One region of the Streptomyces viridosporus T7A genome, then DNA from elsewhere that is predicted to be linked to it. Evidence: riboswitches for the same ligand, from Rfam matches in the RefSeq annotation. Region 1 holds a riboswitch; the other holds the start of a gene.
What was found. Region 1 has a riboswitch for glycine ahead of gcvT (glycine cleavage system aminomethyltransferase GcvT). Riboswitches for the same ligand answer to the same signal wherever they lie in the genome.
Positions count from the first base shown of each region.

Region 1 (3,398 bases):
GTCGTCCTGCCAGTCGGGCTCGAACAGCCGGACCCGGCCGCCGCTCGCCGCGCCGTCCAGCGGGGTGTGCCCGGCCCGGCACAGCTCGGCCACGGCGGGCGGCGGCAGCGGGATGCCCACCACGCCGCCGGGGTTCACCGCGATCCCGGCCTGCGGCGGCAGACCGCGCGCGAACTCCACGGCCGGCGCGACGGTGTACGCCATGTGGGAGCCGACGACCTGGCGGAACTGCTCCTCGGAGCTGAACACCGGGACGTACGCCTGGCCGTCGAGCTCCACCGTGGGCAGGTCGAGCGGGCCGCTGTGCGGGCCGCCGCCGGACGGCAGGGGGACCCAGACGAAGCTGCGGCCCAGCACCTCGACGATCCGGCTGCCCGCCGAGGGGACGCCGAGGGAGGCGGAGAGCACCTCCTCCAGCTCGTTTCCTGGCCATCCGCCATGCGGGTGGGGTTGTGTCTGCGCCGGGAAGTCCATCTGCCTACCGCCTGCCTGGAACCACTGCTGTGGCTCAAAAGGCTAACCGCTGTCGCGCCGCGGCCGGTCAGCCCGTGAAGCCGATGTGGCGCAGCGCGTTCGCCGCGTCCCGGTCGACCAGGACCACCGAGCCGCAGCCGGCCGGCACCTCGCCCCGCTCCACCGCCCGCAGCAGCCGGCCGCTCGCCGCGCGGTGCCGCAGGAACGCGTACCGGGAGACGCCCCGGCCCCGCTCCCGCTGGCCGGCCAGGGCCTGCTGCGGGGGGACGTCCAGGAGCAGCAGGTGCAGGCGCGAGCCCCGGCGCCGGGCCTCGCGGGCCAGCCAGCGGCGCACCCACGCCTGCGTGCCGCAGTCGTGCACGACGACTCCCCCGCCCGTGCGCAGGGCCCCGTGCAGCCCGGCGTAGTGGGCGAGGCGGACCAGCGGGCGGTAGACGGCGTACGGCAGGAAGCGCGGCATACGGCGCTCCCAGAGGTCGCGGGTGTCCTGGGAGTCCACACGGGCGCCGCGCACCGCGCGCCGCATCAGGGTGGACTTGCCGCTGCCGGGCAGGCCGGTGACCACCACGAGGTCGCGGGGCCCGAAGAGCAGGGCGCGCGGGCTGTCACCGGCGCGCTCGCGCAGGTCCTGGACGACCGGCGCGGGCAGCGCGCCGCGGGCCGCCGGGGCCGAAGTGTCCGGCCGTTCGGGCAGCGCGACGCCCGTGGTGGTGGCGCACGCCGTGGTCCTGTTCACCGTGATCGTCCTCCCCTGGGGGCCGGGCACGCCGGTCCTCATCCCCGCCGAGTGTAAAGAGAAGGTAATTCCCGAGCCTCCCGTTTCCGTCCGTGTCCCGAAACAACCCCGCCACAGCCCACTGTGACGGACCGCGCACGCTGTGCATACCCGGTGAAGGTCCCCCTGCCGTGCCCCGGGGATGCGTGCAATGATGGGCGCGCCAACTGCATACCGGCCGTTTGAATCCGCGCGGGAGAGTCCCCGGCACCGTGTGCCGCCGGGGCGCCGAAGGAGCAAGTTCCTCCCTTGAATCTCTCAGGCCCCGATACCGCGCGGGCGAGGCACATCTGAAAAGCGGGCCGCCGCGGCAGTGCTCCGGCGGCTCCACCCAAGGTGCAAGCCGTGGCTCCTCCCCTGTGCGGGCGGTCATGGCGAACCTCTCAGGTTCCGATGACAGATGGGGAGGATCGTCCTCGCCCATCCCCATGTCCGGCTTCTCCCCCGAGCTCTCGACCTCGCTCGAACAGGGGCCCCCGGCGCGGGGGACCCCATCTCCCTGGGAGACCGACCGATGAGCAGTACCGAACTCCGCCGGACCGCGCTCGATGCGCTGCACCGCTCGCTCGGCGCGACGATGACCGACTTCGCCGGCTGGGACATGCCCCTGCGCTACGGCTCCGAGCGCGACGAGCACAACGCCGTGCGCACCAGGGCCGGTCTCTTCGACCTCTCGCACATGGGCGAGATCACCGTCACCGGCCCGCAGGCGGCCGCGTTCCTCGACCACGCCCTGGTCGGCAACATCGGGAGCGTCAAGCCCGGCCGTGCCCGCTACACCATGATCTGCCGCGAGGACGGCGGCATCCTGGACGACCTGATCGTCTACCGGCTCGGCGAGGCCGAGGCCCCCGAGTACCTGGTGGTCGCCAACGCCTCCAACGCCCAGACGGTGCTGGACGCCCTCGTGGAGCGCTCGGCCGGCTTCGACGCCGAGGTGCGCGACGACCGCGACGCCTACGCGCTGCTCGCCGTGCAGGGCCCCGAGTCCCCGGGGATCCTGAAGGGCCTGACCGACGCCGACCTGGAGGGCCTGAAGTACTACTCCGGTCTGCCCGGCACCGTCGCCGGTGTCCCCGCGCTCATCGCCCGTACCGGCTACACCGGCGAGGACGGCTTCGAGCTGTTCGTGAAGCCGGAGCACGCGGTCGGGCTGTGGCAGGCGCTGACCGAGGCGGGCGCCGGGGCCGGCCTGGTCCCGTGCGGGCTCTCCTGCCGCGACACGCTGCGCCTGGAGGCGGGCATGCCGCTGTACGGGAACGAGCTGAGCACCTCCCTGACGCCCTTCGACGCCGGTTTCGGCCGGGTGGTGAAGTTCGAGAAGGAGGGCGACTTCGTCGGCCGCGCCGCCCTGGCCGAGGCCGCCGCCCGCACCGAGCAGAACCCGCCGCGCGTCCTGGTCGGCCTGGTCGCCGAGGGCCGCCGGGTCCCGCGCGCCGGGTACGCGGTCGTCGCCGGCGGCGAGGTGATCGGCGAGGTCACCTCCGGCGCGCCCTCCCCGACGCTGGGCAAGCCGATCGCGATGGCGTACGTCGACGCGGCCCACGCGGCGCCGGGCACCGCGGGCGTCACCGTGGACATCCGCGGCAGCCAGGAGCCGTACGAGGTCGTGGCGCTGCCGTTCTACAAGCGGCAGAAGTGACACCGTCGTAGCGTTTCCGGACAGCCGCCCACGGGTGCGGCCGGGTACTCCGTACCCGCTCACGCGTGCTCCCCGCTGTCCGCCCCCCTCACCAGCAGTCCCACCGCGTACAGGAGAATCCAGGCCATGAGCAACCCCCAGCAGCTGCGTTACAGCAAGGAGCACGAGTGGCTGTCGGCCGCCGAGGACGGCGTGTCGACGATCGGCATCACCGAGCACGCGGCCAACGCGCTCGGCGACGTCGTCTTCGTCCAGCTCCCCGAGGTCGGTGACAGCGTGACCGCGGGCGAGACCTGCGGCGAGCTGGAGTCGACCAAGTCGGTCAGCGACCTGTACTGCCCGGTCTCCGGCGAGGTCACCGAGATCAACGAGGACGTGGTGAACGACCCGTCGCTGGTGAACTCGGCCCCCTTCGAGGGCGGCTGGCTGTTCAAGGTGCGCATCACCGACGAGCCGGCCGACCTGCTGACCGCCGCCGAGTACGACGCCCACATCGCCGGCTGAGGA
Region 1 is NZ_CP023700.1:5,697,459-5,700,856, reverse strand. Features, by position in the region: gene CP969_RS26445 (enhanced serine sensitivity protein SseB) at 1-474, opposite strand, end outside; gene CP969_RS26440 (AAA family ATPase) at 542-1,210, opposite strand; glycine riboswitch at 1,433-1,533, shown strand; glycine riboswitch at 1,534-1,659, shown strand; gene gcvT (glycine cleavage system aminomethyltransferase GcvT) at 1,764-2,891, shown strand; gene gcvH (glycine cleavage system protein GcvH) at 3,018-3,395, shown strand.

Region 2 (3,398 bases), 4.0 Mb from region 1:
GCCGACCGGTGCGTGCGGAGACTGCGCGGGGCGGGGCTGTCGGGGCGGACCATCGTGCTGAAGGTGCGCCGGTACGACTTCTCCACCCTCACCCGGTCCGAGACGCTGCGGGGGCCGACGGACGATCCGGCGGTGATACGGGAGGCGGCGGCGCGGCTGCTGGAGTCGGTCGACACGACGGGCGGGGTGCGGCTGCTGGGCGTGGGGGTCAGCGGACTGGCCGCCTACACGCAGGAGGACCTGTTCGCGCAGGCGGCGGGCGTGGACGAGGACGTCCTCGCCGAGGAGCCCGAGGCCGCTCCCGCGCAGGAGCGGCAGGCTCCCGCCGAGCGGCGCTGGTCGGCGGGGCACGACGTGCGGCACGCCGCCCACGGGCACGGGTGGGTCCAGGGCAGTGGGCTGGGCCGGGTCACGGTGCGTTTCGAGACGCCCGATTCGGGACCGGGACGGGTGAAGACCTTCCGGATCGACGACCCGGATCTGGAGCCGGCGGAACCGCTGCCGCTGGTGGCGCGAAGACCGGGAAGAAGTGAGCGGGCGGAGGCCGGCGGGGTGGGGTCGGCGGGTCCGTGAGCGGGGTCGGTGGTCGCCGGGGCCGGTGGGGTGCGGACGCGGGACCGGACGGGCGGGCGGCCGTGAGCCGCCACGGTGAGCGCGGTGAGCGGGGTGCGCGGCCGGGCGTCCGCGGGCGGGGCGGGGGCTCCGGGCGGTTCGCGCTCCGCCCGCGGTTCGCCGGTCCCGGCGGTCCGTGGACGGGCCCCGATGGCCCCGTGCGGACGGGCGGGGTCGCCGGGGCCGGGCGCGGTTGCCGGTGCGGAACCGGAAGGCAGGAGAGCCCGTGGAGCGCTCCGCTCTCCCCGAGGGACGTCTCCGCCCTGGCGACGGGGACCGGGCGGGCCGACCCGTCTCGTCGGCCCCGGGCGGCACGGACGTCGTCCGCGGACCGGTGAGCGGGACGGCTCCTTCCCCCGAAGGTCACGGCGGCCGGGAAGGGGCCGCCGGGTGCTCAGGCCGGTTCGTCCTTGCCCGCGAGTCTGCCGAAGTCGCGGTCCGGGAGCGGGGGAGGGGCGGTGACGTCCAGGCCGTAGTGGTGGTAGAGCTGGAGCTCCTGCTCCGGGGAGAGGTGGCGGCCGACGCCGAAGTCCGGGGCGTCCTTGATCAGGGCGCGTTCGAAGGGGACGTGCAGGGCGCCGTCGATCAGTTCGCTGGGCTCCAGGGGGACGAAGGCGTCCCTGCTGAACAGTCCGGTGCGTATCGCCGCCCACTCGGGCACTCCGGTGGCGTCGTCGAGATAGACCTCGTCGATCGTGCCGATCCGGGTTCCGTTGCGGTCGAACGCCTTGCGGCCGATCAGGTGGCGCGGATCGATGTCGGTCTGCACGGGCCCTCCACTGGTCGCACACTCATCCGTAAGCACTACGAAAAGGCACAATCGGCGCAGCGGCCACTCGAAAGTCCCGGTGCGGCGCTCGCTGGTACGCTGGCAAACGGCTGCTGACCCCGTGCGGGAGAGTCCTCCGGAGTCCACCGGAGGCGCCGAAGGAGCAAATCCTCCCCGGAATCTCTCAGGCTCACGTACCGCACGGACGAGGTCACTCTGGAAAGCAGGGCGGGTGTCGACGGCTTCCGCTCTCACCGACGGTGAAAGCCGGACGCCTTCGGACGGTCCGGTGAAGCTCTCAGGTTGAGATGACAGAGGGGGAGGCCGTCCGGGCACCAGCGCCGTGGTGCCCCTCGAAGGTCGTCAGACCAGGAGGCCTCCGCAATGACCGTCCATCGCACTCCGCTCTCCGAGCTCGAACAGGGAACGCCCTTCGAACAGCGCCACATCGGCCCCGACCACGAGGCCCGGGCCAAGATGCTCGCGCAGGTCGGTTACGGCTCGCTGGACGAACTGACGGCCGCCGCGGTCCCGGATGTGATCAAGAACGCCGACGCGCTGGACCTGCCGGGGGCGCGGAGCGAGGCCGAGGTGCTGGCCGAGCTGCGTTCGCTGGCCGGCCGCAATGAGGTGCTCGGCTCCATGATCGGGCTCGGGTACTACGGAACGTTCACCCCGCCCGTCATCCTGCGCAACGTCATGGAGAACCCGGCCTGGTACACGGCCTACACGCCGTACCAGCCGGAGATCTCGCAGGGGCGGCTCGAGGCGCTGCTGAACTTCCAGACCACGGTCGCCGAGCTCACCGGCCTGCCGACCTCCGGCGCCTCCCTGCTGGACGAGGGGACCGCCGCCGCCGAGGCGATGGCGCTGTCGCGGCGCATGGGCAAGAACAAGAAGGGCCTGTTCCTGGTCGACGCGGACGCGCTGCCGCAGACCATCGCCGTGATCGAGACCCGGGCCGAGCCGACCGGCGTCGAGGTCGTCGTCGCCGACCTGAGCGAGGGCATCCCCGCCGAGGTCGCCGAGCGCGAGATCAACGGCGTGCTGATCCAGTACCCGGGTGCCTCCGGCGCCGTACGCGACATCAAGCCGGTGATCGACCGGGCGCACGAACTCGGCGCGCTCGTCACCGTCGCCGCCGACCTGCTCGCCCTCACCCTGCTCAAGTCGCCCGGTGAGCTCGGCGCGGACATCGCGGTCGGCACCACGCAGCGCTTCGGTGTGCCGATGGGCTTCGGCGGACCGCACGCCGGATACATGGCCGTGCAGGAGAAGATGGCGCGCAGTCTTCCCGGGCGGCTCGTCGGCGTCTCCGTCGACGCCGACGGACACCAGGCCTACCGGCTGGCGCTGCAGACCCGTGAGCAGCACATCCGCCGCGAGAAGGCCACCAGCAACATCTGCACCGCCCAGGTGCTGCTCGCCGTCATGGCCGGCATGTACGCCGTCTACCACGGCCCGCAGGGGCTGCGGACCATCGCGCGGCGCACCCACCGGTACGCGGCGGTCCTCGCCGAAGGGCTGCGGGCCGGCGGGGCCGAGATCGTGCACGGTTCCTACTTCGACACGCTGACCGTCCGGGTCCCGGGGCGGGCCGCCGAGGTCGTCGCCGCCGCGCGCGACCGGGGCGTCAACCTGCGTCCGGTCGACGCCGACCACGTCTCGATCGCCTGTGACGAGACCACCACCCGCGACCTGCTCGCCGCCGTGTGGGGCGCCTTCGGCGTCGAGGGCGACGTCGAGGCGCTGGACGCGGTCGCCGAGGACGCGCTGCCGGACGCGCTCCTGCGCACCGACGAGTACCTCACGCACCCCGTCTTCCACCAGCACCGCTCCGAGACCGCGATGCTGCGCTACCTGCGCCGCCTCGCCGACCGGGACTACGCGCTGGACCGCGGCATGATCCCGCTGGGCTCCTGCACCATGAAGCTCAACGCGACCACCGAGATGGAGCCGATCACCTGGCCCGAGTTCGGGCAGCTGCACCCCTTCGCGCCCGCCGAGCAGGCGCAGG
Region 2 is NZ_CP023700.1:1,655,725-1,659,122, reverse strand. Features, by position in the region: gene CP969_RS07835 (DNA polymerase IV) at 1-573, shown strand, start outside; gene CP969_RS07830 (PRC-barrel domain-containing protein) at 1,007-1,381, opposite strand; glycine riboswitch at 1,496-1,591, shown strand; gene gcvP (aminomethyl-transferring glycine dehydrogenase) at 1,766-3,398, shown strand, end outside.
Region 2: another riboswitch for glycine. It lies ahead of gcvP (aminomethyl-transferring glycine dehydrogenase); the one in region 1 lies ahead of gcvT (glycine cleavage system aminomethyltransferase GcvT).